DNA from 3 places in the Marinobacter sp. NP-4(2019) genome. Region 2 is predicted to be linked to each of the others. Evidence: predicted binding sites of a transcription regulator. Region 2 holds the regulator's gene; each other region holds the start of a gene.
What was found. The regulator FliA, encoded in region 2, starts transcription of late flagellar genes. The targets are predictions, from matches to a motif close to CTAAAGTTTNNNNNNNNNNNGCCGNTAA.
Positions count from the first base shown of each region.

Region 1: the regulator FliA is predicted to act here: its motif matches at 7,258-7,285, upstream of EHN06_RS02190 (methyl-accepting chemotaxis protein).
Region 3: the regulator FliA is predicted to act here: its motif matches at 3,171-3,198, upstream of EHN06_RS07735 (flagellar protein MotY).

Region 1 is NZ_CP034142.1:483,630-494,329, forward strand. Features, by position in the region: gene EHN06_RS02135 (metal ABC transporter substrate-binding protein) at 1-424, opposite strand, end outside; gene EHN06_RS02140 (hypothetical protein) at 414-1,532, opposite strand; gene EHN06_RS21370 (DUF1826 domain-containing protein) at 1,654-1,806, opposite strand; gene EHN06_RS21375 (DUF1826 domain-containing protein) at 1,793-1,957, opposite strand; partial or broken gene EHN06_RS21740 (GTP-binding protein) at 2,102-2,209, shown strand; gene EHN06_RS21120 (hypothetical protein) at 2,388-2,546, opposite strand; gene EHN06_RS02155 (hypothetical protein) at 2,699-3,169, shown strand; gene EHN06_RS02160 (hotdog fold thioesterase) at 3,270-3,695, shown strand; gene EHN06_RS02165 (hypothetical protein) at 3,786-4,463, shown strand; gene EHN06_RS02170 (sulfite exporter TauE/SafE family protein) at 4,472-5,209, opposite strand; gene EHN06_RS02175 (YchJ family protein) at 5,319-5,783, shown strand; partial or broken gene EHN06_RS21595 (DUF3565 domain-containing protein) at 5,789-5,848, shown strand; gene EHN06_RS02185 (CHAD domain-containing protein) at 5,875-7,218, opposite strand; gene EHN06_RS02190 (methyl-accepting chemotaxis protein) at 7,444-9,120, shown strand; gene EHN06_RS02195 (penicillin acylase family protein) at 9,217-10,700, shown strand, end outside.
Region 2 is NZ_CP034142.1:2,884,503-2,895,202, reverse strand. Features, by position in the region: gene flhF (flagellar biosynthesis protein FlhF) at 1-1,287, shown strand, start outside; gene EHN06_RS13175 (MinD/ParA family protein) at 1,393-2,205, shown strand; gene EHN06_RS13170 (RNA polymerase sigma factor FliA) at 2,242-2,985, shown strand; gene cheY (chemotaxis response regulator CheY) at 3,160-3,543, shown strand; gene EHN06_RS13160 (protein phosphatase CheZ) at 3,565-4,350, shown strand; gene EHN06_RS13155 (chemotaxis protein CheA) at 4,367-6,451, shown strand; gene EHN06_RS13150 (protein-glutamate methylesterase/protein-glutamine glutaminase) at 6,485-7,648, shown strand; gene EHN06_RS13145 (flagellar motor protein) at 7,648-8,388, shown strand; gene motD (flagellar motor protein MotD) at 8,404-9,186, shown strand; gene EHN06_RS13135 (ParA family protein) at 9,357-10,154, shown strand; gene EHN06_RS13130 (chemotaxis protein CheW) at 10,147-10,700, shown strand, end outside.
Region 3 is NZ_CP034142.1:1,685,464-1,696,163, reverse strand. Features, by position in the region: gene EHN06_RS07745 (GNAT family N-acetyltransferase) at 1-1,091, opposite strand, end outside; gene EHN06_RS07740 (histone deacetylase family protein) at 1,295-2,221, shown strand; gene EHN06_RS07735 (flagellar protein MotY) at 2,218-3,135, opposite strand; gene pyrC (dihydroorotase) at 3,295-4,332, shown strand; gene rnt (ribonuclease T) at 4,394-5,050, shown strand; gene EHN06_RS07720 (SDR family oxidoreductase) at 5,176-7,161, opposite strand; gene EHN06_RS07715 (IS1182 family transposase) at 7,476-8,801, shown strand; gene EHN06_RS07710 (hypothetical protein) at 9,128-9,427, shown strand; gene EHN06_RS07705 (insulinase family protein) at 9,448-10,700, shown strand, end outside.

The sequences.
Region 1 (10,700 bases), 2.1 Mb from region 2:
CATCCGGATCGAGATGTACGTGGGGATTCCCCTCCGGGTGCACGTCTCCCATGCTGCGATCCACGTGATCGTGGGGCTGGTGCAGAGGCACCTGATCAGCGGCAAAGAAGAGCCCCGGTCGCCCCGGTTGAATATCGCGGTTGGCCGCTTTGCGAAGCAGTGATGGCAGCCAGCCGGCTTCCAGTGATGCCCCGGTACAGACCGCGATATCGGCGTTACGCATGGCGGCTATCAGGCTGGGGCGTGCCTCAATGTAATGCGGGTCCTGATACGCTGAGGTTGCCACGGTCATTCGGGCTTCCGGCACCAGTATTCCGGCCAGATCGGCCCATTCCGGTTCGCAGGCGAAAACGTTCAACGAAGCCTGGGCCGGCAGTGATGCCAGCCCAATCAGAAGTGTCAGGAATAAGCGCTTAGAAACCATGGGCACCATGCGCTCCAAAACTCATCACATATTGCAGCATCACGGTATTGTCGGCGTCCTCGAACCCGTGTGCTTCCTGATGGGTGTATTGCAGTCGTACCGTTGAAAAGTGCGAGTGGGACCAGGCCAGCATAACGTCCGTTTCTTCCAGTTCCTGATCGTGGAAGTGATCGCCATGGGCTTCTTTCAGATCCACCTCGCCGTAACGAACGCCGGCGGACCACTGGGGGGCAAACTGGTAAACGGCTGACGCATACCAGCCTTTGTGAACATCGTCCGAGGTGGCGTCTTCGTTCAGATCATCGGCGTAAAGGTACTCACCACTGAGTGTCAATTGCTGCTGGCGATTGTTGCCTTCTGGTGCCCATTTCCAGACCAGGTCCGCAATGTAGAGGTTTTCGCCGGTATAGGCCGGTCCGTGGCCATGGTCATGCTCTTCTTCATGTTCGTCTTCGTGACCGTGCTCTTCTTCATGTTCGCCGTGAATCTGGCGGTTATTGAGATAAGAAAGACCTGCTTGCCAGCTCTGGGAACGGGAAATATCGCCCCCGAAACGGGTATTGACGGTGTACACGCCAATGTCTTCGTCACCTTCGGACATCCTGCCACCATCAAACGCTTCAGCCCCGATCTGCCAGTAGAAAGGCGTAGGCAGTAGCAGGTTCAGGCGCAGGCCATCGTCGAAATAGTGGCTGCCAAGCAGGGCACGATAGGCGGCCGGGCGCTCGACGAAATCGTCCTCGTGCAGGTGGCGGCTGTTCAGGTAACCAACCTGGGACAGGAAGCGGCCACCGCGGATGCTCAGGTTATAAGGCATGCCGGTGGTCTGCAGGAAAGCCTCCTCCAGCTCTAGCTCGGTTTCACTCTCGTGTTCTTCCAGAACTGCTGTCAGCCGACCCTCAAACAGATCGTCGATGGGGGAGGACAGGGACAGCTCGGTATGACCGAGCCCGAAGCCCTCTTCGCGGTGCGACAGGGCAGTGTTGTTCTGCTTGTAATAGCCGTCCAGGATAACGCTGACGTCCGGGTTCAGTTCGTTGGCCTGGAGCGCGGTGAACGGAAAGATGGTCAGCGCAACGGCACTGGCATGGTTTTTCAACAGCTTCATGGTATTCCTCTGATTATTGGAAATGGGTTGGTGAATTGGCTTCTGAGGATGGTCAGGGACACGGTTGTTTGCTCATCGTCATCCGTCAAAAAATGTTATAACGTTGCGTTTACAGTTGAAGTCAAAGCCAGTCCAGCGCCAGGACCAATCGTGGGTGCTCTCCAGGGGCCGGAGACCTGTGAACAAGGCCGCGCCCCTCGTTTCCGTCCGACGCTTCGCCCTTGAGCAGCCCAATGGACCCGGTCGCAAGGCGCCCCACGTTACTGGCTCCCACCGATTGATCCGGCAAACCTCGTAACCCGGGGCTGCAACGAACGATTCCAGACAGCCAGGTTGATCTCGTCCCGAAAGATTTCAGTCAGGCATTCGGGCTGATCGCCGATAACGGCAATCGGCTTTCCCAGTGCTGCTGGTTTATGTGCCATGGCCTTGTCCTGATGCTATGAGTTGAAAATGACAGGAGAGCAAGTCGTCGATTTCGGCATAAATGATATGTTATAACATAATTAATGTGAAGCCTCAGGAATTCATTTTCAGCACGCAGAGTAGAGAGAGATTATAAAATAACCATAAAAGACAACCGGTTGCCCGTTACTGTCCTGTCCGGTTTTCTTGGCGCCGGGAAGACCACGGTCCTGAACCACATTCTGAATAATCGCGAGGGCTGCCGGGTGGCGGAGACGTTTACCTTCGCGGATGAAGACGGCACGAGTCTTTCCGATGTGGCTCGTCTGGACACGGGCCTGTTCAACTTCGAAAAAGCCCAGCAGGCTCCCGGATGGCTGCGGGAAATGCGGGATGAACACTGGCCCTGAGCGTCTGGAGCCAGGCTGAAATCAGCCCGTCCTGGAGCCGTCAACGGGATGTATCACTTCTACGCCGGGCGCCCTTGGGAATGGATTGCCCGCGGGCGCCGTGGCTTTGTGTGCCCGGGTTGGCCTGACGTTTTAAATCCAGCCACGCCCGAAAGATGCTGCTGGCGTTACCGGCCAATTGGGTTGCTGTTCTGCTCATCTCACCCTCTCCTGTTGGTCTCGACTTATGGGAAGGTTAGCAGTTAAAAAAACTGATGCAAACAATTCTCATTAGCGATTACAAGTCCGGCGCTTGCAAATAAAAGATAATGAGAAGTATTATCATCTAATAAATCAACATGAGGAGCCGATATGGAATTTTTGTGCCCCAATCACCGCCGTGTATTTGCCGACTTGCCGTTGGATGAACAAAAGGAGTTGTGGCTGGTCTGGATGGAAAACGCGTTCGCCCGATATGAGAAGGGGGACTGGCGCAATGTCATCACGATGTCCGGTAGTGCGTTCGATCTGGCCTGCCTGTGTCACCGTCATCATGATCAGTGCATGCACATTGAGCTGACTCTTTCGGCGATACTGGTATTTCGTGCATTGTGGGACCAGGGTGATCATTACGGCGCGGACCGGGTTCTGGCAAGGGCGCTGGAGCAGCTGCAGCCCGATGGCCTGTGCGCGTCCGATCCAGATGGCTGTTGTGGCGTTGAGGAGTGCATGGAGGTATTGCTGGACACCTCCATGCACTGTGACTTCTTTGCCGACTATCTCAACTGGCCCACAACGCCCTTTGCTCCTCGGGCCGCACGCCCTGCCCGGGTGCTTCATTGAGGGAGCAGGTATGTAAAAGTCCTATGGTCGTTCGCTACCTACCTGTATAAACTCGGTCCTGATTCATCTGTATCTAATGGCCTCAGGAGGTAGAAACACCATGGCAATCTGGACCCAGACCCCCAACCTCGAACAAATGATGGAAGCCAGCAGGAACACGGCGGTGCATCACATGGGCATCGAGTACCTGGAAGTTGGTGATGATTATGTCAAAGGCCGCATGCCGGTTGATGAGCGCACCGTTCAGCCTTTTGGCATCCTGCACGGCGGTGCCTCCGTTGTGCTGGCGGAAACCCTGGGGAGCATGGCGGCGAACTGCTGCCTGAAAGACCCCAACACGGTTGCCGTGGGACTGGACATCAACGCCAATCACATTCGCCCGGTGACGGAGGGGTGGGTGTATGGCACGGCCAGGGCGCTGCACATTGGCAGCGCCACCCAGGTGTGGGAAATCCGCCTTGAGAATGAACAGGGCAAGACCACCTGTATTTCCCGCCTGACCATGGCCGTGACTAAACGTCCGTAATACCGCCGGCCAATGAGTTTGCTGTGTGGTTACATCCGGAGGCAGGCGTATGGTATCAATATGTAGTAGCCTGCCATTTGGAGGGTTTGCATGGCCGACCGCAGGAGTGTGCCGCTATGGTGGCTGGCGCTTGCCGCTGGCCTTATTCCGTTTCTGACCATTCACATCACCTTTGTGGTCTCTGTGCTGGAAGGCCACGTTTCGGCCTGTATTCCGTACTGGGACAGCTGCACCAGCATCAGTCGCACCGGGCGGGATGGCATGGCCTATTTCATCTTCAAGGGTGCGATGCTACCAGCGGCCGTATTGGGCATTCTGTTCTGGTGGTTGAATGGCCACTGGTTGCGCCAGTTGGGAATTAATTCAACCGGAGTTGTATGGATTCCCTGGCTCGGGTTGATCGCCTGCCTGTCATTGATGGCGTATACCCTGGCGCTCGGTCACACCGGTGACGGCTTCAACCTGGTTCGACGCACCGGAGTGGTTCTGTATTTCTCGCTAACCTTCATTGCCGAACTCCTGGTCAGTGGCGCGCTCCGTAATCATCCGTCCTGGAGTAGTACCGGTTCACGGCTTCTGAAACTGTGCCAGTTCACGCTCGCAGTGGGTATCCTATCGGTCATTCTCGATGGCGTGGTGCCCGAATTTCATGACCAGAAGGACGACGCCTTTGAATGGGTGCTGGCCCTGCTGATCAATCTCCATGCGCTCTGGCTGGCTATGCTGTGGCGGCGAAGCCGATTCCGGGCACGGCTGTGGGCGGACTGAAGCGGGGATTACATCTGGAGTGTCAGTAAGCCACGAGCCAGAGCCGCCGCACCTGCTACGGTGGCGATTCCAAGAATAATAGGTCGAAGTCCGTCTACCGGCAGGCGGTGGACCAGTTTCCCCGAGAGCCAGAAACCGCCCAGAACACCGGGAAACGTGAGGGCGAACAGGTTGAGTTCCCGGGTGCCGAGATAGCCGGAGGCAAACAGCGCAGTGACGCTGAAAAAGCTGGCAACCAGAAAGAAGGCGGACATGTTCGCGCGCACCAATGGCCCCTTTTCATTCTGGTATATCAGCGCGATGGGCGGCCCGCCCACCGCGGTAATCGTACCCATGTAGGTGGACGCAGCACCCGCCAGCACGCTGTTGCGGGCGTTCAGTCTTGGGCGTAAGCCGCCAATGCTCAGCAGTACTCCGGTCAGTATCAGTACCCCGAAGATCAGCTCGAAGCCCTTGGGTGACAGGATTAGCAGTGTCAGGCCGGCAAGTACGGTGCCTAATGCACCGCCTCCGATGGCGAAACGTACTTCGCGGATCTGCAACGATTCATGGTACCGGAACAGCATGAATACCGTCAGAAGCACGGCGTTGAGAACGAGCGGGGCGGGCACAAATAATGGGCTGATCAGGAACAACAGTGGCGCGGAAAAAGTGCCTATACCGTAACCCGCAACTCCCTGTAGGCAAGCACCTGCAAGTAACGTCAGGTTGGCAAGCAGAATATGAACCAGGGATACTTCGTCCAAAACAAGTCACCGATTGAAGGTAAGGGATTTTGATAGCACAGTCCGGAAACGCCTGGAACTGATAAACTGTGCCCCCTTTTTATCAGTATAGTGGAATGAGAGTATCCGGATGACAGCTCAATCCTCCATTGAACAGCAACGCTGCCCCTGTGGTTCGGGCGAAGCCTACCATGCCTGTTGTCGGCCGTTGCATCAAGGCGGCCCGGCACCGACGCCGGAAGCGTTGATGCGCTCGCGTTATTGCGCCTTCGTGTTCAGGCTTGCCGACTATCTGCTGGAAACCTGGCACCAAAGTACCCGCCCCCCATTCCTGGATCTTGAACAGTCGCCGGACTGGTCGTCCCTTCGCATTCTTGAATCTTCTGTCCGGGGTGATGCCGGAACGGTACATTTCCGCGCGGTCTACCGTCTCGGCGATGGTTGGGGGTATCTGGAAGAGGTATCGAACTTCATAAGGGAAGAGGGGCGTTGGTACTACGTGTCCGGCGAAACTTCGGAAGGCCAGTTGAAACCCGGCCGCAACGAGCCGTGCCCCTGTGGTAGCGGTAAAAAATACAAGGCCTGTTGTCTTTGAAGTCTATGAAGCAACCCATTACCGGCTACCACAAAGATGCAGAAAACCACTGGGTTGCTCAGTTGGCTTGTGGTCACAACCAGCATGTGCGTCATGCTCTGATTTCACGAATTTTCCCGAGGGTAAGAATCTTGTTCCGCAGCTTGGCCTTTTTTCGTTTCAGGCTGTTTGTGAGAGTGTTGATTGTCCCGCTGCCGGTGTCGATGCAACTTTCCGTGTTCTGGAACTGTTCTAGCAGTTCAAGCTGGACATGAAGGTCCTGAAAATCACCCAGACATTGTTGCCACCGTTTCAGGTCCTTGATGCCCGCACCCAGGGTGGGTTTGTCCAGTTCAATCAGGTAACGGATGCGTTTGAGCAATTTGCGCAAGGTGTGGATGTCTTCGTCCGGGGAGTGTTCATCCAGTGTTAGTGCGAGTTCGTTGTAGTGACGTATACGCCGTGAAAGGGCGTTTCGGATATCCTGGTGGGTAAGCTTTCCGAGGAGTTTTCGGAAGGCGGAAGAGCTGATCAGTCGATACCAGTGGTCCATTTCCCGCTGATAGGTTGGTTTTTGCAGGTGCTCTTTTAGCTGCTGGTGTCGGGTATTGGCTGCCGACTGGAAGAACGACAGCGCCCCGGCTTCGCCCAGTGTTTTGTCGAAATTTGCAATAAACACATGGAGATCTCGCAGGGCACTGGTTGCCCTGGCATGGCGCTTCAAGTGTCTGGACGCTTTTTTCAGGCCGGTGTCACCCGTCAGCTCGACCACGGATTCTGCAATGGCGCGGGAGCGCCTGATCGCGATCCGGTACTGGTGAAGAAACTCATCATCAAATCCGTGCATCACGCCGGCTTCCAGGTCCCGCATGAGTTGGTATTGATGAACCAGCACATCCGGAATGTGGTTTGCCAGCGGCTTGTTTGAGGTTCGTGGTGTCTTTTTGCGTTTGCGGATGAACTGCGAGTAGCTGATGTCTTTTGGTGTTAACAAGGCCTGCAACGTACCGCTTCGCTTCTTGAGTTGGCTCCACGGCCGTGCCGGCAAGCGAATGTGCATCAGGCTGCCGGTTGGAAAGCTGTCCGGTGGACTTTCAAGGAGGTACGACGCCAGGTCCAGCAGGGCGGGGTTATGGCCGACGATGGTTATGGTGCGCTCATCCTCAGCGATCGCCAGCTGCTTCAGGAGAACCCGGTAGTCAAAGGTGTACAGTTCTGCCTTGGTAATGATCCTGGTATGCGGGCCCTTTCCCGCCGTGATTCCTGCCAATGTCTGCGTGGCACGCCTGGCATGACTTGAAAGAACGAGGCCGTCCAGTGCGCCCAGGTGCTGTGCGGCCCGGGCCAGTGCCCGTAACTGCTGTTGACCACGGGCATTGAGCGGGCGTTCCTGGTCCCGGAGGGACTCGTCGGCCCAACTCGATTTTCCATGTCGTATCAGGAACAGGTCGGTCATGGGTGGCCTCGGTTGTCTGGTACTTTAGTCTACACCGGATTCAAGTCCGTAACGGGCTGGCCGATACGTATCCCATCGTAATCAACTGTCGTTAAACGGATTGGTGGTTGCAACCCGTTGCCGTGACGAACTTGGGTAACACCGCCTTAACAAACTGGAACAGATGTGGTTGCGGGCCTGTGCATAATTGCATATCAAGCACCGATAATAATGGGATACACGCCGATGACACTGATGACCCGACTAAAAATCCGTTCCCGACTGCTACTGGCTGTATTGCTACCCGTCCTGCTGACGGCTGCCACCATTGCCTGGATTACTGCAAGTCAGATCAGTGCTAACGGAGAGGCAGAACTCGAACGTCTGGAGGACAGCCTGCTGGATGCCCGTAAAACCGGGCTGAAGAATCTGGTGGATGCAGCCCGCGCCGTGGTCTTGGAAGCCAAGAACGACCCCGACCTGTCGGAGCGGGAAGCCAAGGAGGCGGCGGCAGCCCGTTTGCGTTCGATTCGTTTCGACAAAACCAATTATGTCTTTGCGTACACCCGGGACGTCTACAATCTGGCCTATGCCCCGGATCCTTCGAAGGAAGGCCCCACGGATAATCCGACACTCAGGAAACTGGTTGGCAACCTGTTTGATGCTGCAGATAGCGGTGGTTTTTATGGGTACGATTGGGTGAACCCCGCTTCCGGCAACGAAGAACCCAAGGTGTCCTACTCGACGATTATTCCGGACTGGGACTGGATGGTCGGTGCCGGCGTATACGTGACGGATATTGACGCCGTGGTCAATGCCGCTCGCGAGGATATCGAAAAGAACATTCAGGCCACTCTTGGCATTATCCTGGCGGTGACGGTGATTGTCGTTCTGGCGGCGCTGGCCATTGGCCTGTTTGTTGGCCGCACGGTAACCAGGCCGCTGAAAGCCGTCAGTGACATGATGCAGGAAATCGCCGACGGTGAGGGCGACCTGCGCCAGCGCCTGCCCGATGAAGGTACCGATGAGCTGGCGGAACTGGGGCGGCGCTTCAACAACTTCGTTATCAAGATCCAGAACACCATGCGTGAAGTGGGCAGCACCACGGAGCAAGTGGCCTCGGCTGCTGAAGAGTTGAGCCGGGTGGCGAACGAAACCCGGACGTCGGTCCAGGAGCAGGGATCGGAAACCGACCAGATTGCCTCCGCAATCAACGAAATGGCGGCAACCATCCAGCAGATTTCGGGTAACGCCAATGAGGTTGAGAGTGCCGCCTCAGACGCCGATCGCATGGCCCGCGATGGCGGTGAGACCATCACCAATGCGCAGGCTGCGGTTAACCGGCTGTCCGGCGAAATTGACGAGACTGCCCGCAGCATCAATGCCCTGGCTGAGAAGTCCGATGACATTCAGCAGGTGCTGGATGTGATTCATGCCGTTACCGAGCAGACCAATCTGCTGGCACTGAATGCGGCTATTGAAGCGGCGCGTGCCGGTGAACATGGTCGTGGTTTCTCGGTGGTGGCCGATGAAGTTCGTCAGTTGGCCAAGCGCAGCGCCGAGTCCGCGGACCAGATCCGCGAGATGATTGGTGGCTTCGTCAGTGAGTCACGAGCGGCAGTCGAGCGTATGAATGCGTCCCGTGATCATTCCACGGAAACCGTAGAGCGAATCAATCACGCCACCAGTGCGCTGGGCACCATCGAAAAATCGGTTGGCCAGATCCACGATCAGGTCACCCAGATCGCAACCGCGGCCGAGCAGCAAAGCCAGGTGGCAGAAGAGATCAACCAGAACGTGGTGCGCATTGTCGATGCCGCCCAGCGCAGCGATACCGGCGTGACCCAGACTAATGAGGCAAGCCATGAGCTGGCGCGTCTTGGCGAAAGCCTGCGGACCCTGGTTGGCCAGTTCAAGGTATAAATTGAACGGGTAAACGGAACCCTTTGTCTTCGTCGTTCGTTTATTGGTGACAGGGCGTCAGCTTTGTGACCAACAATAACAACGACGGATGAGACAATGAGACAAAAAACCAGACTGGGCGGGGTTGCCCTCACGGCAATCCTGCTTTCCGGCTGCCTGAGCAGCAGTGGCGGCAGCGATAATGACTCAAACGCCCCAGCGCCTGTCGTTGGCGGCGAACAGCAACTTTTCAAGGCAACCGTTAAACGCACCGCTTTCGGTATTCCCCATATCGAAGCCGATGATTTCGTCAGCATGGGATACGCGTACGGGTACGTGCAGGCGGAAGACAATCTCTGCCTGCTAGCGGAGGATACCCTGACCGTGCGCGGCTTGCGTGCCCGTTTCCTCGGGGCGGATGGCTCATATCAGATCCCGTCCAACGGTGCGACCACCACCAACCTCAATGCTGACTTTTTCTGGCGGGCAACCGCCACGGACGAAGCCATCCGGCCCCTCAAGACCGGCAGTGATCCGGAAGTGGGGGAGGCATCCCGTGGTTATGTTGCCGGGTTTAACCGTTACCTTGAAGAGCTGAGGAACGGTCAGCATCCCGGGCGCCATGAGGCCTGTCGCGGTGAACCCTGGCTGATGCCGATGGAAGTGGATGATATGTACCGCCGGTATCTCCGCCTTGCAGTTCTGGCGTCGTCATCGGTCTTTGTTGATGGTGTGGCGACGGCGCAGCCGCCGGCCACGGACGTACCGGAACTGTCCGCGGACGAGATTCTGGATGCCCTTGCGGAGGCGGGGATTGATGACAGCGAAGACCTGCCCTTCCCATTTGCGGATGAATTACCGATCGGCAGCAACATGTACGGCTTGTCTGCCGGTGCCAGTCGAACCGGTGAGTCGATGTTGTTTGGCAATCCGCATTTTCCATGGGAGAAGACCGAACGCCTCTATCTCGCTCACCTGAAAGTCGGGGATCAGGCCGAGATCATGGGGGCTGCGCTCTATGGCCTGCCGGCGGTGCTGATTGGTTTTAATGATCAGTTCGCCTGGAGCCACACGGTTTCCACCGCGTATCGCTTCAGTTTCTATGAGCTGACCCTGAACCCCGCCGACCCTACCCAGTATCTGTACGAGGGTGAGTTTGTGGATATGGAGGCCACCGACATCACCGTGCAGGCGCTGGGTGACAATGGCGAGGTGACCGACGTTACCCGCACACTCTACAGTTCCCGTTACGGGCCCATGCTGACCTTTGAAGCGGCAGGTGTGCCGATACTGAACTGGTCAAACGCCAAGGCCTACACCCTGCGTGATGCCAATGCCGAGAATGACCGCCTGCTGAACCAATTTTTCCGCTGGAATCAGGCTGACAGTTTCGAGGAGTTTGTGGAACTGCATGGTAGCGTGCTGGGCGTGCCCTGGGTTAATACCGTGGCAACCGGACCGGGCAAGCCGGCCTATTACGGCGACCTGACCGTAGTGCCCAATGTGCCGGATGCCAAGGCACAGACCTGCGCCACGCCGTTGTCCCCGGTATTTGATCTGCTGGCTCCGGGCCTGCCGCTGATGGATGGTGCCCGCGCCGA
Region 2 (10,700 bases):
GTAAAGCGTTTTTTTGCTCAGAGCATGGCAGAGGCATTGAAGCAGGTGCGGGAACAGATGGGCCCGGATGCCGTGATTCTCTCCAATCGCCGGGTGGACGGTGGCGTGGAAATTGTGACAGCCCTGGATTATGACGAAAATATGGCGCGTCAGCGATTGGGCGACAAGGCCCGGGAGGCGACCAATGGTTCCCGCCTGGCGGAAATGCAGGCGGAACAACATCGCCACCTGGAGGAGGAGCTTGGGCGTTCCCGGGACCGTATCCGTGAAGTCCGTGAAAAGCGGGCCAGTATCGGGGCCGGTTATGCCAACAACACGGCCTTCATTGAAGATTCCGCTCTGGATCTGGAGCCCGCTACGGCGGATTCGGATTATGCGCCGGCGTCGGCTGGCTATTCTGATGAGCTGGCGCAGATGCGTGCGGAGATCAGTTCGCTGCGGGATCTGATGGGAGCCCGCGGACAGGAGCCCAAAAAACCGGCAGCCAATGCTGTCCAGCAGCGGCTTTCCGAGCGCTTGCAGGAATTCGGCCTGGGGTTCGATCTGGCCAATTCCCTGTCCCGCCGGCACAATGGCGGGCGCCTGGAGGAGGGCTGGAAACAGTCGCTGAAAATGCTGGCCACCGGTGTAAAAACCTCCCGTACCGAATGGCTGGATCAGGGGGGTGTCTATGCTCTGGTCGGGCCCACCGGGTCCGGCAAGACCACCACCATCGGCAAACTGGCGGCGCGCCATGTCCTCCGCCACGGTGCCGATTCCCTGGCGCTGGTGACCACTGACCGTTATCGGGTGGCTGCCCATGAGCAGTTGTTCGTGTTTGGTCGCATCCTCAATGTACCGGTCAGGGTGGTGGATGAAAGTCACTCCCTGGACGATATCCTGGATGAATTGTCCGACCGTCACCTGGTGCTGATTGATACCGCCGGTCTCACCAGCTCCGACAAGGGCTACGAGCAGCAATTGTCAGAACTGGCCCGCAGTCACCACAGGATCCGGACCCACCTGGTGGTTTCGGCGACTAGCCAGCCGCGCATCATGAAATCCGTCTGGCATTGCTATAAGATGGCTAATCTTGCGGGCTGTGTGATGACTAAAATAGATGAGGCCCTTACCCTGGGCGAGTCTTTGGGGTTTGTCATGGAGTCTGGTCTGCCCGTGGCTTATTACACGGATGGTCAGAAGATCCCCGAAGATTTGCATCATGCCGAAGCCGTACCCCTGGTTCGGCTGGCCGTGGAGCGGCTGAAAACACTCCAGCAACAACGGGCGGTGGCGGAGGGGGCCTGAATACCATCCCCGGCCATACCGGATGACGGAGTATCCGGCGTGCAACAGGCGCCGTTGAATGACAACTGAGCCTTCGGTTAAACGTGGCGAGAGACAAAACCAAGTATGAGTAAACCACATCCGGTACAGGTGATTGCAGTTTCTGGCGGAAAGGGCGGCGTTGGCAAGAGCAACGTTTCGGTCAATCTGGGGATCGCTCTGGCGCAGAAAGGGCGTCGTGTAGTGTTGCTGGATGCCGACCTGGGCCTGGCCAATATTGACGTACTGTTGGGTATTACCGCCAACCGCAACCTGTCAGATGTGCTGGCTGGCAATTGTGACCTTAGGGACATTCTGGTCGACGGTCCGGGTGGCATCAAAATCGTTCCGGCCTCTTCAGGCACCCAGCGTATGACTCAGCTCAGTGCCATGGAGCATGCCGGCCTGATCAACGCGTTTAGCGAACTCGGAGACCAGATTGATGTGCTCATCGTGGATACTGCGGCGGGCATTTCCGAATCGGTGGTCAGTTTCCTGAGGGCGTCACAGGAACTGTTGCTGGTGGTTTGTGATGAGCCCACATCCATCACCGACGCTTACGCCCTGATCAAGCTGATGAATCGCGATTATGGCACGAACCGTTTCCGTATTCTGGCCAATCAGGTACGAAATGAGCAGGAAGGCAAGCATCTGTTTGAAAAACTGACCCGGGTCACTGAGCGGTTTCTTGATGTGGCACTACAATACGTGGGGATCGTGCCCTACGATGAAGCTGTCAAGAAAGCGGTGCAGCGGCAGAAGGCGGTTCTGGAAGTTTATCCCAGGGCAAAAGCGTCACTGGCGATCAGGGCGTTGGCCGATAAAGTCGACAACTGGCCGCTACCTACATCACCCCGCGGACACCTGGAGTTTTTTGTGGAGCGGCTCGTCGAAGTCTGAATTTGATTCTGTCACCAAAAAAACAAAACCGGACGCATGACATTGGCGAAACACCTGGGAATCTATCAGAAAACCGGCGTCAAGGGCGCTTCCCGGCTCGTTGAAGAGCATGCCCCGCTGGTCAAGAAAATCGCACTGCACCTGATGGCCCGCTTGCCGGCATCGGTTCAACTGGAGGACCTTATGCAGGCCGGAATGATCGGGCTGCTCGAGGCTGCTCAGAGGTACAGTTCCACCAAGGGCGCAACCTTCGAAACCTATGCCGGTATCCGCATCCGGGGCGCCATGGTGGATGAAATCCGCAAGGGTGACTGGGTGCCCCGTTCTGTTCATCGCAATGCCCGTCGTATTTCCCAGGCCATCAAGGCTGTTGAAGACCGTGTCGGTCGTGAAGCTCAGGATCAGGAAGTCGCTGACGAGCTGGGAATGGAGCTTTCCGAGTACCATGCCAGCCTGAGTGATGCCAACAGTGGCAGACTTTTTAGCCTTGATGAGCTCAATGAATCCGGGGAGCTGCCGTTAGAAGAAGCAGAGGCCAGTGATAATCCCCTGGATGACATCACTTCCGCAGCGTTCAAGCGAAGTCTGGTGCAAGCGATTGAAGAATTGCCCGAGCGGGAGAAACTGGTGCTCAGCCTGTACTACCAGGAGGAGCTTAACCTCAAGGAAATTGGCGCTGTTCTCGGGGTGAGCGAAAGTCGTGTCAGTCAGATACACAGTCAGGCAGCACTGAGACTTCGGGGCCGTCTGACTGGCTGGCAAAAAGAGGCGGCCGGTTAACAGGCCGGAAACCCGCCAGCTCAACGTGTACTGAGGTTGGCCATCTGTAGCTTTTGGTAACCGACGCTTTACAACTGGGGCAATCCCCACACAATAAGCGGTGAAATCTCCGGCCTGCCAGGTTATTGGCAGAAAGATAAAACGTATTCCGGGTGTTACAAACTGGAGGTCCCATTGGACAAGAACATGAAAATCCTCATTGTGGACGATTTTTCCACAATGCGACGGATCATCAAGAACCTTCTGCGTGATCTGGGATTCACCAATACCGACGAAGCCGATGACGGCAACACTGCGCTGCCCATGCTGAAAAGTGGCAAGTATGACTTCCTGGTGACCGACTGGAACATGCCGGGTATGTCCGGGTTTGATCTGCTGAAGGCAGTGCGCGCCGATGAGGAGCTGAAAACCCTTCCAGTTCTCATGGTGACGGCGGAAGCAAAGCGGGATCAGATTGTTGCTGCCGCACAGGCGGGGGTGAATGGCTATGTGGTGAAGCCGTTTACCGCAGCGGTCCTCAAGGAGAAGATTGAAAAAATCTTCGAGCGAATCCAGTAACCAAAGGTCGGATGGGCTCTCATGAGCGATAGCAAAAAGAATCCGCACGGCCTTGATCCGGAGGTGACCGAAAAGCTCCGCACACAGGCTAACGAGTTGGTTGAGCACGTCAATTCCGGTAATTATGCCCGAGCGATGACCCTGATCAATGATCTCAGCGAGGTCCGGGATCAGAGCCTGTACCGGGAAGTCGGGCGGCTTACTCGCAGTCTCCACGAGGCGATCCGGAACTTCCAGATTGATCCCCGCAACGCGGAACAACAGGAAGCCCTGTCAAAAATGACCGACGCTTCCGACCGGCTGGAATACGTGGTGAAAATGACCGGCCAGGCGGCCAATCGCACCATGGACCTGGTCGAGGAAACCATGCCCAGGGCACACGTCATCCGTGATGAGGCCGCGGTCCTGAGGGAGCAATGGCAACGCCTTCGTCGCCGGGAAATGCAGCCTGCGGAATTTCGCGATCTCTACGGCCGGATAGATCGTTTCTTCGTCACGCTGACCGACGACGCCGACACCATTTACAACAACCTGTCGGAAATCCTGTTGGCACAGGACTTCCAGGATCTGACCGGTCAGGTGATCCAGAAGGTCACTAATCTGGTGAAGGAAGTGGAAGAACACCTGTTGAGTCTGGTGGTCATGGCCAGCCATGTCGATCAACTGACAGGCACCGTTCATGAAATTGAATCGGCTGAAGTGTCCGCCGAACAGGGTGTCGGTCCCCAGATGAATGCCGATAAGCGCGAAGATGTAGTGTCGGGTCAGGACGATGTTGATGATCTTCTGTCCAGTCTCGGTTTCTGAATGAAGAGGGTAACCCATGGCGTTTGATGCCGATGAAGAGATCCTGCAGGACTTTCTGGTTGAAGCAGGGGAGATACTCGAAAAGCTCTCCGAGCAGTTGGTGGATCTTGAGCAGAATCCGGATGACAGCGATCTTCTCAACGCCATATTCCGCGGTTTCCATACGGTAAAAGGTGGCGCGGGTTTCCTTCAGCTCGAGGCGCTGGTTAATTGTTGTCACTCCGCCGAAAACGTCTTCGACACGCTTCGCAATCACAAGCGAAAGGTGGATTCGGAGTTGATGGACGTGGTGCTGGAAGCGCTTGATAACGTCAACGCGATGTTCGAGCAGGTGCGGAATCACGAAGAATTGACGCCGGCTCCGGATCAACTGATCAAGGCTCTGGATGCTCTGGCTGAACCGGAAGGCGGTGCCCCGGTTGCTCAGCAGGACGAGCAGGCCGATCCTGGGCTAGGTGAAGATCAGGGTGATATCACCGACGACGAGTTCGAACAACTTCTGGATGCGCTGGCTGACGGCAGTGAGCCATCCGCTCCCGTGGCCAACCAGGAAGCGGGCGCGAATGTTCCGGGAGAGGACAGCACTTCCGGCGATGAAATCACCGATGACGAATTTGAAGCCCTGCTGGATCAACTTCATGGCAAGGGGCAGTTTGCCGGCGCACCTGCGGAAGAGGTAGCCAGTGAGCCTGCTGAGGATGTTGGTGACCAGGCAGAGAAGAGCAGTGACGATCTGATCACCGATGACGAATTTGAAAAGCTGTTGGATGACCTCCATGGCAAGGGTGGCAGCCCGACAGCTGACAGTGGCCACAAGCCAGCGGCCAGTGAACCGGAACCCAAGGCTCAATCGCAGGAGTCCAGGCCCGAGGTTAAGCCCGACCAGCCCGTGAAAACCGAGGCAAAAGCGCCAGCGCCTGCGGCAAAGGAGCAGGGGCCTGCTGCCGAAACCACCGTTCGGGTGGACACCAAGCGCCTGGATGACATCATGAACATGGTGGGCGAACTGGTGTTGGTGCGTAACCGTCTGCAGCGTCTTGGCGCCGAGAGCGAAGATGAGCACATGCACAAGGCGGTTTCCAACCTGGATGTGGTCACCACCGACCTCCAATCGGCCGTCATGCAGACACGGATGCAGCCGATCAAGAAAGTCTTTGGCCGTTTCCCCAGGGTGGTGAGGGATCTTGCCCGCAGCCTCAAGAAAGAAGTCAATCTGGTGATGCACGGTGAAGATACCGACCTGGACAAGAATCTGGTGGAAGCTCTCTCAGACCCGCTGGTTCACCTGGTTCGTAACTCCGTGGATCACGGTATCGAGGCACCGGATGTCCGTGAGAAGGCGGGTAAGCCCCGTATCGGAACTGTCACCCTGAACGCCGAGCAGGAAGGGGACCATATTCTGTTGTCCATCGAGGATGACGGTGCCGGAATGGATCCCGAGGTGTTGCGGCGCAAGGCTGTCGAAAAAGGTATCTACGATCAGGATGCGGCAGACAGGCTGACGGAAAACGAGTGCTACAACCTGATTTTTGCCGCCGGGTTTTCCACCAAGGATCAGATCTCGGACGTGTCTGGCCGGGGTGTCGGCATGGACGTGGTCAAGACCAAGATCGGCCAGCTCAACGGTCAGCTCAATGTGGAGTCAGAGCTTGGTAAGGGCTCACGCATTGTCATCAAGGTGCCGCTGACCCTGGCCATCATGCCGACCTTGATGATCATGCTGGGAGACCAGTCGTTTGCGCTTCCGCTGGTCAATGTTGTGGAAATATTCCATCTGGATCTTTCCAAAACCAACATTGTGGACGGTCGCGAATGCATCGTTGTGCGGGACAAGGTTTTCCCGTTGTTCCACATCAAGCGCTGGCTGGTAAAAGGTGCCGCTGAGCCTGAACCGGACAACGCCCACGTGGTCATTGTGGCGATGGGAACAAGGCAGGTCGGGTTTGTGGTGGACCAGCTCATCGGTCAGGAAGAGGTCGTTATCAAACCTCTGGGACGAGCGCTCCAGGGGACGCCGGGTATGGCGGGAGCCACAATTACCGGAGACGGACGTATTGCCCTGATTATTGACGTTCCCAGCCTGCTTCAACAATACGGTTGAGGCGCACGGACAGCCTCGGTTTAGGAGAATTGGATGACAGTTTCTGTCCTGGTTGTTGATGATTCAGGTTTCTTCCGCAAGCGCCTGACGGAAATCCTGACTGCATCCGGTCAGATCAAGGTGGTTGGCGTGGCCACCAACGGACGGGAAGGGGTGGAACTGGCTGAGAAGCTGCGCCCCGACGTTATCACCATGGACTACGAAATGCCGGTGATGGACGGCATTTCCGCGGTACGGGAAATCATGAAGCGCCACCCGGTGCCGGTGTTGATGTTTTCGTCACTGACCTATGAAGGGGCCCGGGTGACCCTTGATGCTCTGGAAGCCGGTGCGGTCGATTTCCTGCCCAAGAACTTTGAGGAGATTGCCCGGGACTCCAGCCAGCTCCAGAAAATTCTGGTCGACCGTGTACTCGATGTTGCTGGCAGTCGTCCCGGAGCGAAGCCCCTTTCGGCAACACGCGCGGAACCGGCATCCACAGCTAGGCCCGCTTCGCGTCCGGAGCAACCATCACCGCAAGTCCGGCATCGTGCTGACAGACCTCCTGCGTCGGCGCACCGTTCTCCGGTGGAGCCCGCTGCTGATGCGGCGGTTCCCAGACAGCCATCCCGTCGGTCGCCGGCCAGACATTACAGTGTGGTGGCTATCGGCACCTCCACCGGTGGTCCGGTCGCGCTGCAACAGGTACTCACAACATTACCCGCCAGCTTCCCCGCACCGATTGTGCTGGTTCAGCACATGCCGGCCAGTTTTACGCCAGCATTTGCCGAACGCCTGAACAGGCTGTGCCGCATTGAAGTGCGACAGGCCGAGGATGGTGACGTGCTCCGACCCGGTCAGGCCCTGTTGGCACCGGGGGGGTGTCAGATGATGATTGAAAACCGCAGTGGTCAGGCTCGTGTGCGAATTCTGCCGGGGGACGAGCGTCTCAATTACAAACCGTGCGTCGACGTGACTTTTGGCTCCCTGGCCCGCAGTTTTCCCGGCAAGACCCTGGGCATTATTCTCACCGGCATGGGGGCGGATGGCAAGGAAGGTTGCCGTCTGATGAAACAGAGCGGTTCTGTCATCTGGTCCCAGGATGAGAAGTCATCGGTGATTTATGGCATGCCGATGGCGGTCGCCAGGGCAGGGCTGCCCGATGAGGTGCTGTCACTCAATGACATTGGCCCCAGGTTGGTCGAGGGTGTGAGCTGATGGATATTCTCAGCCTGCTGGGTATCATCCTGGCCTTCGCCGCCATTCTGGGAGGGAATCTGCTGGAAGGCGGTGCCCTCAGCTCCCTGTTTAACGGCCCGGCGGCCCTGATTGTTATCGGCGGCACCCTGGCCGCCACGATCCTGCAGACGTCCTGGCCGCTGCTTAAAAGGGCCTTCATCCAGGTTCGTTGGGTGTTCGTGCCGCCCTATGTCAGCCTGGAAGATGGCATTGGCAAGGTTATCGACTGGAGCGTCAAGGCACGTAAACAGGGCCTTCTCGGGCTTGAGGGGTTGGCGGAAAGGGAGCCGGAAAGATTTGCCCGCAAGGGCCTCCAACTGCTGGTTGACGGTGCCGAAACCGAAACGATCCGCAGTATTATGGAAGTTGACCTGGAGTCCCGTGAACAGCGTGACCTGGAGTCGGCACGGGTCTATGAAGCCATGGGTGGCTATTCGCCGACCATCGGTATCATTGGGGCAGTGATGGGACTGATTCAGGTGATGACCAACCTGGAAGACCCCCAGTCTCTCGGTAGCGGTATTGCGACCGCGTTCGTCGCCACCATCTACGGTGTGGCACTGGCAAACCTGCTGTTCTTCCCGGTTGCCAACAAGCTGCGAGGCATCGTCCGTGAGCGCACCCGTTATGAAGATATGATGATCGACGGCATTATTGCCGTCGCTGAAGGGGAGAACCCGAAATCCATCGAATTGCGGCTGCGGGGTTTCCTGCAGTGATAGTCAGGCGGTTGTATGCGGCGTCGTAGGCCACCTCAGGACGATCTTCATAACAAGGAGCGTTGGCTGGTTTCCTATGCCGACTTCATCACCCTACTGTTCGCTTTTTTTGTGGTGATGTATTCGGTGTCGTCCGTCAACGAAGGCAAGTACAAGGTACTGTCGGAAACCCTGACCGGCGTTTTCAATGCCCCGCAACGTTCCTTCCAGCCTATCGAGGTTGGCGACCAGGCCCCACAGGCTGCTCCGGCGCATTCCGAAGACGTCATTGTGCCGCCAGTCACCGAAGCGCCCCGTAACCCGGAAATCAGTGAAGAAGGCAGAGCCGAGGCCCTGCGGACCATGGCCGACCAGTTGGCGCTGGAATTCGACGAACTGATCAATCAGGGGGTTGTCACCCTGGAAACCAACGAACGCTGGCTGGAGCTCAATCTGCCCGACAGCCTGTTGTTCAGCAGTGGCTCCGCAGAACCCCACTACGATGGTTTTGCCGTGGTGGAAAAGATTGCCGGGGTCCTGCGTAACCGTGATAACGCCGTCAAGGTGGAAGGTTTCACAGATAACCGTCCGATTCGCACCAGTGCCTACCCGTCCAACTGGGAGCTGTCTACCGCCAGGGCGGCGGCGGTGGTTCGCATGCTCTCCATGGAAGGTGTCGAGCCCGAGCGCCTGGCCGCGGTGGGGTATGGTGCGTATCAGCCGGTTGCCCGCAATGATACCGAGGAAGGTCGCCGCCGCAACCGGCGTGTGGTGCTCCTGATTTCCCGGGATGCGAGTATTCGCGGTGCGATGAGGTGATCGGAGAAAGTCCGGGTACGCTGGTCTGTTGGCATGGTTTCTGTAATAACCCTCCCGGTAATACCTGTGGCGGCAAATCCTTGCCGATGGCGTTCAAGCTAAGCGGTTTGCTGCCGATAATATCTGGTGTGGTGCCGGAATTCTGGGGATAGACAAGTGGAGAACATAGCGTGCGAATCTGGGCAGTAGCCAATCAAAAAGGCGGTGTCGGGAAAACCACATCCGTGGTGACACTGGCCGGGCTGTTGGCCGAGCGTGGCAAGCGGGTTCTCGTGGTGGATCTCGACCCTCATGGGTCGCTGACCAGTTGGTTCGGTTATGATCCCGATACCATTGCCCTGAGTGTGTTTAACCTGTTCCAGCACCAGGGCAAGGTGCCGGACGGCCTGGCGGCCCAGCTGATTACGGAAACCAGTTGTAAGGGCGTATCATTGCTGCCGGCGAGCACTGCCCTGGCGACTCTGGAGCGTCGCATGGTTGGCGTGGAAGGTATGGGGCTGATCGTTTCCCGGGCGCTGGCGCAGCTTTGGGATGACTTTGATTACGTCATTCTGGACAACACCCCCTCGCTGGGCGTTCTTATGGTAAACGCACTGGCGGCTGCCCAACACCTCATTATTCCGGTGCAGACCGAATTCCTGGCGATCAAAGGGCTTGAGCGAATGCTGCATACCCTGCAAATGATCATCAAATCTCAGAAGAACAAACTGGCTTACACCATTGTTCCGACCATGTTCGACCGACGCACCCAGGCGTCGGTCAAGAGCCTGAACCTGTTGCGCAAAACCTATCCGGACACGCTGTGGCAGTTTGCCATACCCGTGGATACCAAGTTCCGGGACGCCAGCCAGGGTGGGGTGGTGCCGTCCTCCCTGGATTCCAGTACCCATGGTGTTCGGGCCTATAGCCATCTGCTGGACGATATGATAGCTCGTACTGGTGCGGGGCAGGAGCGCAAGCATGGCTGACGATAAATTGACAAGGCTGGCGGACCCCGCCAGCGCGATTGCCAGTTACCTTGACGATCTTCTGCATACCGCGACCGATACTGCGCGGCAGGAAGACATGGCTGTTGCCGAAGTAAGTCCGAAACAGGACTCTGAACCGGTTGTTGAGCGGGTGCCCGAACCTGACCCCGAGCCAGCTGTCAGTAAACCGGCGCCGGAGGTGAAGGTAGCGGAGAGCCAACCCGAACCTGAGCCCGGGCCCGAATCGCCCCCCTCCCGCCCGGAGTGGTCCGAGCACCCCTTCGAGTGCCTGATTTTCACCGTCGCTGGCCTGCAACTGGCGGTTCCACTGATCTTGCTGGGCGCCATACATCGGATTGAGGAGAGCGTCAGGCACATCCCTGGCAGTCCACGCTGGTATATGGGGATCCGGGCCGATAGCGATCACAACCTACGGGTGGTGGATACGGCGGAATGGATCATGGCCGGGCGCGCGCCCGCCAATGCCCGTGATAACTACCGCTTTGTTATTCGACTGGACAACAGCGACTGGGGGCTGGCCTGTGA
Region 3 (10,700 bases), 1.2 Mb from region 2:
AGTTCCGGTGACGCATCGTAGTTGAGGTCAATGGGATTCTTGCGGGTCCAGTACGGGGGCAGATTCTCTGCCAGCGCCTCAATAGTGTGATCCGACAGGCTGGCCAGCTCCCCCCCCAGGTCGATCAGCCGGTCAACGGCCAGAACCCCGGGGCCCACGCCATTGGCCATGATTGCCAGGGATTCCCGGCGCAAGGGACGCATCCGAGTCAGTGTTTCGAGGGCATCGAACATCTGGCCGAGGCCATCAACCCGGAGCACACCGGCACGCTGCAGCATGGCATCGTAGATGGGGTCACTACGTTTGACACCCGCCGGCAACTGATGGGGAAACCACTCCGATTCCGGCGTGCGTCCGCTCTTGACCGCAATGACCGGCTTGGTACGGGAAGCAACCCGTACGGCCGACATAAAGCGCCGTGGGTTGGGAATATTCTCAATGTGCAGCAGGATGGCGCGGGTCTGACTGTCCTGGGCAAGGTAGTCGATCAGATCATCGTGATCGATGTCCATGCCGTCACCAAGGGTCAGGAAGTAGGAAAAACCCACACCCCGGGCAAACGCCCAGTCGATAATGGAGCTGGCCACGGTACCGGACTGGCCGACAAAAGCGACCTTGCCCGGAATGGCCCCCATATGGGCATAGGTTGCGTTCAGGCTCCTGGCCGGCACCATCAGCCCGATGGTATTGGGGCCCAGCACCCGGATTCCGGTCTCCCGGGCAGCGTCCCGCACCGAGTACATCAGCGGCTGTCCGGTTTTACTGTGGGTACGGGACATCCCCCCGGTCATGACAATAGCGGTACGTACCCCGGCTTCCCCAAGCCTGCGGACCATCTTGGGGACCGTATCCGGGGGTGTACAGATAATGGCCAGGTCCGGGCTGAACTCCATTTTCGAGACCTTCCGGATACACGGCACGCCGTGCACGTTGTCATAATCGTTCTGGTTGATGACCAGGAGTTTCCCCGGATAGCCGCCTCCCAGAATATTACGCAACACCATGCCGCCAAGGTTGTCCGCCCGCTCGGAAGCACCGATCACCACAATAGACGATGGATTAAAGAGACTTTCCAGATAGCGGGTGCTCAAGCGCAAGCTCCTTGCCGTTTCCAATCGTTGATAAGGCTATCCTTATCTTAGGCGGTTGTTTCCCTATGTAAAACGTCGATTACCCCTATAAGACCAAAGAAACACGGCAACCACGTAGCATCCCTGATAATATTGGCGAAAAGACAAGCAAAAACCACGCATGCAGAATACACGCAAGCAGAATAAGAGTAGTCAGGACCCGTATGACCACAGCTTTCTTCTATCATGATGACTGTCTGAAGCACAACATGGGCCCGGAGCACCCGGAGTCACCGGAACGGCTCTCTGCCATCATCAGTTACCTGGCCGATTCCGGCGTCGGTGATGTGCTGGACTGGGTACGTCCTGATGAAGTCACACGGGATCAGTTGCTGACGGTGCATCCGGAGAAATACCTCCACCAGCTGGACCTGATGCAACCGACCCGCGGACGCGTCTTCACCGATCCCGATACCGCCATGATGCCCGACACCTTGCGCGCCGCCCGGCTGGCAGCCGGTGCCAATGTTCAGGCTGTCGATATGGTAATGAGCAGCCAGGTCACCAATGCCTTTGTCTGCGCGCGGCCACCCGGGCATCACGCCGAACGCAGTAAATCCATGGGCTTCTGCTTCTACAACAACATTGCCCTGGCGGCGATGCGGGCACTGAACTTCCATCAGCTGGAACGGGTCGCCATCATCGATTTCGATGTACACCAGGGAAACGGCACCGCTGATATCATTGGTGGTGACGAACGCATACTGATGTGCTCCAGTTTCCAGCACCCGTTTTACCCCCACTCCCACGTGCACCGTCAGCCCGAAAATATCGTCAACATCCCGATTGAATCCAACTGTTCGGCACTGGATTACCGTAAGGCTGTGGAGGCCGGCTGGCTGAAAAAACTGCAGGATTTCAGGCCCCAGGTAATCCTGGTATCGGCGGGCTTTGACGGCCACCGGCTTGATCCGATGGCGGAGCTGAATCTGGAGGTAGAAGATTATCGCTGGCTGACAGAAATGATCACCAGCGTGGCCAGTGACCACGCCAATGACCGGGTCATATCAACGCTGGAAGGGGGGTACCATCTGAGAGCGCTGGCAGAAAGCGTCAACGCCCACCTGGAAGTATTAAGCTCCGTCCGTTAACCGGAGTATCCGGCCTCATACCCGTTGGCCTGCTGGAGTTCAGGCCGTTCACCCTGGCGTTGCAGGCGGATGGTGGTACGCCGATTGTCAGCCGGTCGACGGGAAACGGGGTACTGGTCGGCATGGGCGCGCACGGTGATCAGATCCTCAGGCACCCCCTTCTCCATCAGATAATCCGCGACGGCATTGGCTCGCTCCTCAGACAGCGCCCGGTTATCAATGCGGCTGCCGCTGCTGTCAGTATGGCCATCCACAAAAATACGCTCCACCGTGGAATCCGCCTGCACATAGGTCACAATATTGTCCAGCAACTGCCGGTCACCCGCTGAGAGGCTGGTACTGCCTGCACGAAAAGGAATCCGCGAGCGTTTGATCTGGTCGTAGTTAACCGGCAACAGGTTGGTGGTGCAGGCACGATAGCTTTCATACTGGCCAGCGAAATTGATGTTGGAGACACGCACCCGGACCGGACTGCCGTCATACCAGGATGCCCGCGTGACGGTCGGAGTCATGCCATCCAGCAAGCCCCTGGCGATCACCATCGCCTGACGGGCACTGAGAGCAACGGGCCGACGGCCCTCACCTACATTAACGGCTCCCACCCTGCGCGGAGCAGCTCCGGGGCGCCAAGCCGGCGCTTCCACCACCAGGCTACCCCTCCCCGGCCGCATCAGGGTGGTATCCGACTCCAGGTAAAATGACAACTGCTCACCGGCCTTGTGGCGGAAAACGGCCCGGCCGTATCCGGGAACTTCATGCACCATGGCACACTCAAAGACTGACTCGGAGACATACCACTGGCTGTTTTCTATACCGGCACCAAAACTGGACGACAGGGCAGTACCGCTTGCTCCCAGCAACACCAGGGAAGCGAGCGTGGCTGTACGAGGAAACAAGGTTGAAAGTCTGACCATGGCATCTTTCCGTCAGTATCTGGGTTGCTCCCTGTTTAACGGCGGATCGAATCGTTTCTTTAGCCCCCTGCCGGAAACAATTGCAAACGGCATCTGGTATAATCCCGCCAAAATTTACGCCGGCATCCGCCCGGCCCTACAAATAGCTGGAAACACCGCATGACCGAACAACTGACCATCACCCGCCCCGATGACTGGCACCTGCACGTAAGAGACGGCGCCGTTCTGAACGATGTGGTGCCGGCCACCGCCCGGTGTTTTGGCCGCGCGATCATCATGCCCAACCTGGTGCCACCGGTAACGACCGCCAGTGACGCCATGGCTTATCGACAGCGCATCCTGAATGCCGCCGGTGACCTCCCGTTCGAGCCGTTGATGACCCTTTACCTGACCGAATCCACCACCGCAGAGGACATCCGCGAGGCAAAATTCGCCGGCGTGGTCGCGGCCAAACTGTACCCGGCCGGTGCCACCACCAACTCTGCATCTGGCGTAAAGGATATCCGCAACATCTATACGGTACTGGAAGCCATGGCCGATTGCGGCATGCTGTTGCTGGTCCACGGCGAAGTGACCGATGCGGATATTGATATTTTTGATCGGGAAAAAGTGTTCCTGGAACGTGTGCTGGCACCGACCCTCGACGCATTTCCAAATCTGAAAGTCGTGCTGGAACACATTACCACCGCCGATTCCGCCGAGTTTGTCCGCCAGCACAAAGGCGACAACCTGGCTGCGACCCTGACGCCGCAGCACCTGATGTACAACCGCAACCACATGCTGGTGGGCGGTATTCGCCCTCACCTGTACTGCCTGCCGATTCTGAAGCGAAACCGGCACCAACAGGCCTTGCGGGATGCTGTGGCCAGTGGCGACAAACGCTTCTTCCTGGGTACGGATTCCGCGCCCCACGGCAAGGACAAGAAAGAAGCGTCCTGTGGCTGTGCCGGCTGCTACTCGGCCTACGGCGCGATTGCCCTGTACGCCGAGATTTTTGAGGAGCTGGGCATCCTCGACAAGCTGGAAGCCTTCGCCAGCTTCAATGGCGCGGATTTTTATGGCCTGCCACGGAATACCGACACCATTACACTGGTCAGGCAGAACTGGACCATGCCTGAGGAACTTCCACTGGCAGATGGCACCATCGTCCCGCTTCGCGCCGGAGAAACACTGACGTGGCGATTGACGGGCGCCTGAACACGCCCCCCCTTTTTCATTACCTTTAACACCGTACCCCGGCCAAACCCTAGGAGTTTGAGTGACTGACGAAAACAAAGAACCGCATCCGATGGCCCGACGTTTCCGGGGATTTCTCCCGGTTGTTGTGGATGTCGAGACCGGCGGCTTCAATCCCGAAAAAGACGCCCTTCTGGAGGTGGCTGCGGTCCTGCTGACGATGGACGAAGATGGCTGGCTGAGACGTATGGAAACCCACGTCCAGCAGATTGATCCTTTTGAAGGCGCCAACCTGGAACAGTCCGCGCTCGATTTCACCGGTATTGACCCCTGGAATCCGGAGCGTGAAGCCGTGCCCGAGCGGGAAGGCCTGAGTGAGATTTTCAGCCCGATCCGCAAGGCGGTCAAAGCCCACGACTGCAAACGGGCGGTATTGGTGGGCCATAACGCCACGTTCGATCACAACTTCCTGTTCGCGGCCGCCCTGCGTTCAGACATCAAGCGCAACCCTTTCCATCCGTTCTCGACGTTTGATACCGCCACACTGGCCGGACTGGCCTATGGCCATACCGTGCTGGCACAGGCATGCAAACTGGCCGGCATTCCTTTCAGCAACAAGGAAGCCCACTCGGCAGCCTATGATGCGGAAAAGACAGCGGATCTGTTCTGCGGCATCGTCAATCGCTGGAAGGAACTGGGGGGATTTCCTCCACCTCTGATCAGTGAGATGGAAGAATAAAAGGATGGTCCGGGGCAGGCCTGGGCGTCGGCTTTCGCTGCGCTCAAGCCGACCTACGGTATATCCCGGCATACGCCATACTGTAGGTCGGCAAGAGCGTCGCGAATTCCGACAAAGTCCCCAGCTTACCAGTAAATCCCCCGCATGATCGCCGCAAAGGCCACCTGTTCCGAGGATACCTTGGGCTTTTCGCCCGACCGGCTACCAGCCGCTGCCGGAGAATCCGGGAACATGCGATAACCGGTGTTCATCACGATCTCGCCCATCTTCGGCGCAATTGCGTGCAACACCTGCGCAAAGATACCCAGGCGCGTGGCAATCCGCTTGGGACGATAGACGATGGCGTCCGCCACCATTTCCGCCGCCTCATCCGGAGTCAGGGTCGGCACCGAATCGTAGATCTTGGTGGGCGCAATCATCGGGGTCTTCACCAGTGGCATGTTGATGGTGGTGAAGGTGACGTTGCGATCAGACCATTCCGCGGCCGCGCACCGACTGAACGCATCCAGTGCGGACTTGGACGCCACATAGGCCGAGAAACGCGGGGCGTTGGTCAGCACACCGATAGAAGAAATGTTGACCACATGGCCACGGCGGCGCTCCAGCATGGCCGGGGCAAAGCCCATGATCAGACGCACGGAACCGAAGTAGTTCAGCTGCATGGTGCGCTCAAAATCGTGGAAGCGATCGAACGACAGCGCCAGGGACCGGCGGATAGAGCGACCGGCGTTATTAACCAGCACATCCACGTGGCCGTGGTTATCCAGAACGGTTTGCACGAAGCGGTCACAGTCTTCCATTTCGGCAAAGTCACACTGGTAAGCGTGAACATTGCCGCCGCGGGCCTCCAGGTCGGCCGCAATCTCGGCCAGCCGCTCTTTCTTGCGGGCACCGATTACCAGGATGGCACCGGCGTCGGCCAGTTTCTGGGCCGTAGCCAGACCAATGCCCGACGTGCCGCCAGTCACCACACAGACCTTGCCTTCCACCGTGCCACGCAGGGTACGGTCCTTGAACAGATCCGGATCCAGGTGACGCTCCCAATAGTCCCAGATCACCGGGGCGTAATCCGGCAGGCGCGGCACCGCAATATCGGTCCCTTTCAGGACGCGCTCGGTTTCCCGGGCATCAAACCGGGTCGGGTAGTTGATAAACGACAACACCGACGGCGGAATGCCCATATCATCCAGTACGGCACTGGTCAGACGTTTCACCGGCGGCAGATTCTTCAGACTCTGACGGATGAAGGGCGGCACAAAGCCGAACATCCGTGAGTCGATACGCATCCCCATACGTGGGGCATGGCCGGCATCGCAGAAAATATTGAGGATCTCCCCCACTTTGTAGGGATCGGAATCCACCAGATGGAAACAGTTGCCGTCCTCGCCTTCCAGGTGAGCAATGTGATCCAGCGCATTGACCACGAAATCCACCGGCACTACATTCAGGCGGCCACCTTCGATACCAATCGTTGGCACCCACTGCGGAAGCGCGTGGCGGATTTTCTGGATCATCTTGAAGAAGTAGTAAGGGCCGTCCACCTTGTCCATCTCGCCGGTTTCGGAATGGCCAATCACCATGCCCGGGCGGTAGATGCGGAACGGTACCTTGCAGCTTTCACGAACCACTTTCTCGGATTCATGCTTGGTCAGCAGGTACGGATGGTCCAGCTTTTCCGCTTCCTCGAACATGTCCTCGCGGAAGGTACCCTTGAACAAGCCGGCTGCAGCGATGGAAGACACGTGATGGAAACAACCGGCACCCATGGCCTGGGCCGCATTGACTGCACTGCGGGTACCCTCAATGTTAGTCGCCTGCTGGGCTTCTTCGTCAGCCCCCATGTCGTACACGGCTGCCAGATGGAAGAAGTGGTCAACATGACCTTTCAGGGCCTCCATGGTTTTGTCGTCAATGCCCAGGTTGGGGCTGGTCAGATCGCCAATAACCGCTTTTACCTGATTCTCGTCAGCCCCCCAGCGTTCCCTCAGGATGTCCAGCTTGCCCAGGGATTGCTCACGTACCAACACATGGACGGTGCCGCCACGCGCGAGGAGTTTTTCCACGAGAAAACGGCCGATGAATCCGGTGCCACCCGTCAGAAAGTAATTCATTGATAGTCCACCTTGCCTGTTGCTCAATTGTTGTCTGTCCCTACGCCCAAACATCTACGACTAAAGTCTTAGACTGTTTGGAAGCGCCGGCATTGTACTTAATTGCAACCCTCATGTATCGAACTTTTTTAGAGCATTTACTCTTGTAAGTCATTGTTTTGTGTAGAGTAATTACTCTAGAACTCCCGCCGGAACAGGCCGGAACACAGGAAGCACCGCTAAAATCGACACACTGAATTTGAGCCTAGGAGTCTGCGCGGCAGGAGACACCTTCTGGCATAATGCGTAAAAATTCTTCAGCACCGGAGAATCTGATGGGAACCACTTTCCGCCCGTATTCGCCTGACCAGGAACTGCTTCTTCCCCCGAGCCTGAGCGAGTGGCTGCCTGAGGGGCATCTGGCCTATTTTGTCAGTGATGTCGTCGAGGAGCTGGATTTAAGCGCGTTTTATGCCCGCTACGAAGGCAACGGCCGACGCAACTCGCCCTTCGATCCACGAATGATGCTGAAGGTTCTGATCTACGCCTACGCCACCGGCGTTTTCTCTTCACGCAAGATCGCCCGGAAGCTGGAAGAAGACGTGGCCTTCCGGGTTCTGGCGGCAGGCAACTTCCCCAGGCATCGCACGATCTGTGATTTCCGCAAACACCATTTGGTTGCCTTCAAGGCCGTGTTTATTCAGGTGGTCCGGATTGCCCGGGAAGCGGAGCTGATCACGCTGGGAACACTGGCGATTGATGGCACCAAGGTTCGGGCTAATGCCAGCAAGCACAAGGCCATGAGCTATGGCCGCATGGGCGAGGAAGACGATCGTTTATCGAAAGAGATCGATGCACTTTGTCGTCAGGCACGTCAGACAGACCAGTCGGAAGACCGACAGTTCGGCCCGGATAACCGGGGTGATGAACTGCCTGAAGAGCTTCAGTACCGGCAGGCGCGGCTGGAAAAGATTCGTGCTGCCAAAGAGAAATTGGAAGCAGACCAGAAAGAGCGGGACAAGGCCCGGGGTCGGTCCCCGGACGATGATCGGCGCTCACCTCGCGGGGGCCCGAACTTCAAGCGGGATTACGGGGTTCCGGATGACAAGGATCAGAGCAATTTTACCGATCCGCAAAGCCGGATTATGAAAACGGCGGACGGGTTCCAGCAATGCTACAACGGCCAGTTGGCCGTGGATGGTGAATTCCAGCTGATTGTCGCCAACCACCTGGGCAATAATCCCAGTGACAATGGCTGTCTGATACCACTGCTGGATCAGGCAAAAGACACTCTGGAAACCTATCCGGATCAGTGTCTGGCTGACGCGGGTTACCGTAAAGAAGAAGATCTACAGACCCTGGAAGACAAAAGCATCGACGGCTATGTCTCGCTGCGCCGGGAGGGCAAGAAGAGTTCAGAGATAGACGCGAGCCGTTATCCGGCCAGCGCCCGGATGGCCGGGAAGCTGGCCACGGCAACCGGGCGATCGGTTTACGCTCAGCGCAAGCATCTGGTTGAGGCGGTCAACGGCTGGATCAAGCATGTTCTGGGCTTCCGACAGTTCAGTCTGCGGGGCCTTCACGCCGTGCAGGGTGAATGGGATCTGGTCTGTCTGTCGCTTAATCTCAGGCGGATGAGTTCACTGATGAGGCTGAAATAGAGGGTCCGAGGGATCCTTGGGCGTACTGAGTGATCGGACTACGATAACGCATTCGCTGATAACCGTCTTGACTGACTGAATAGAGAGAATCGAGACTCTATTCGGCTGGATATTGTGGATACGTTCTCGGGCCGAACTGTGATTCGACGCGGCGGGGTCACTTGCTCAAAATACTTCTGCCGCGCAGACTCCTAGCACAAGGTTTTTGAGCTGCCCGAAAAACTGCCGGATTACCAGAAAGAAATGAAACCACCCTATAGCAATGACATAATCTGACCATATACCTACAACGTACACACCACTCACTCCACACCGGATAGCCAAGTATGAAGAAAGACGACGCCAACGCCGAACGCTACATCGCCATCGCCCGGGCCTGTCTGAAGGCCATTAACGATACCGCTGCTGAGGCCGGCTCCCGCGAGGAGAAAATCCAGGCGGTCTACCAGGCCATTGATGATGCCTTCCAGGCGGAATTTGCCGATTACCGGCAGTCCGTTGCGGTGATGGGTACCGTACTGGAGCGCATAGCCTCCGGACAGCTGGATGCTGAGACAGCGGCCTCTCTCGCCCGTAAAACCCTGGACCAGCAACCTGAGAATACCCGAAACGCACTGATCCATTGATCTCCGGAGCAAGTAACACCATGCCATCAGGTATTAGCCTCATAGCCCGCCACGGGCGCTCTCTGACCCAGTTATTGACCCTGCTGCTGTTCCTGGTCGCCAGCGCCCTCACCCAGGCCGCCATCGAACCGGTGAAAAGCCCCAATGACCGGAACAGTTATCGGTACCTGGAACTGGATAACGGCATGCAGGTGTTGCTGGTTTCCTCTCCGGATTCCGACAAGGCCGCGGCTTCCATGAACGTGGCGGTAGGCAGTGGCGATGATCCAAAGGACCGGGAAGGCCTGGCCCATTTCCTCGAACACATGCTGTTCCTGGGCACCGAGAAATACCCGGATCCCGGTGAATACCAACAGTTCATCAAGAGTCACGGCGGTAGTCACAACGCGTTCACCTCGTTCCAGGACACCAACTATTTCTTTGATATCCAGGCCGATCATCTGGATGACGCGCTGGATCGTTTTGCCCAGCAGTTTTCCGCCCCCCTGTTCACCCCCGAGCTGGTTGATCGGGAGCGGCGGGCCGTGCATTCGGAGTTCACCTCTAAGCAGAAGGACGATGGCCGCCGGATCTACTCCGTCAAGAAGGCTATCAGCAATCCGGAACACGCTTTCAGCCAGTTTGCCGTGGGCAACCTGAGCACACTCGAGAACACGGATGAACGCCCGCTAAGACCGGATTTGATCGAATTCTGGAAGAACCACTACTCGTCCAACCTGATGACCCTGGCCGTGTATGGCCCCCAATCCCTCGACGAGCTGGAGAGCATGGTCAGGGGCCGTTTCGACGCTATCGAAAACAGGAATCTGGAACCCAAGGTTCACGACGCACCGCAACTGCTCCCGGATCAACTGCCGGTCCGGGTGACCGTGGACGCCCTGAAAGATCTGCGCAGCCTGTCCCTGACATTTCCCATTCCGTCCCAACTGGAGAACTACCGCAGTAAACCCGCCAGTTACGTCGCCAACCTGCTGGGCCATGAAGGCCCTGGCAGCCTGTTTGACGTCCTGAAACAGGCCGGACTGGTGGAGAGTCTGTCAGCGGGTAGCGGTATGGATACGGGTACGGAATCCAGCCTACGGCTGTCCATGTCATTGACCCCCGAGGGGCTGGAGAACACCGATCGAATCATCCGGCTGGTGTTCGACTACATCGACACTATTCGTGACCAGGGTATCTCGAAGGCACGGTTTGAGGAGATGAAAAACCTGGCGGAGATCGATTTCCGGTTTCGTGAACGCAGCCAGCCCGTCAGCGAAGTCATGCGCCTGTC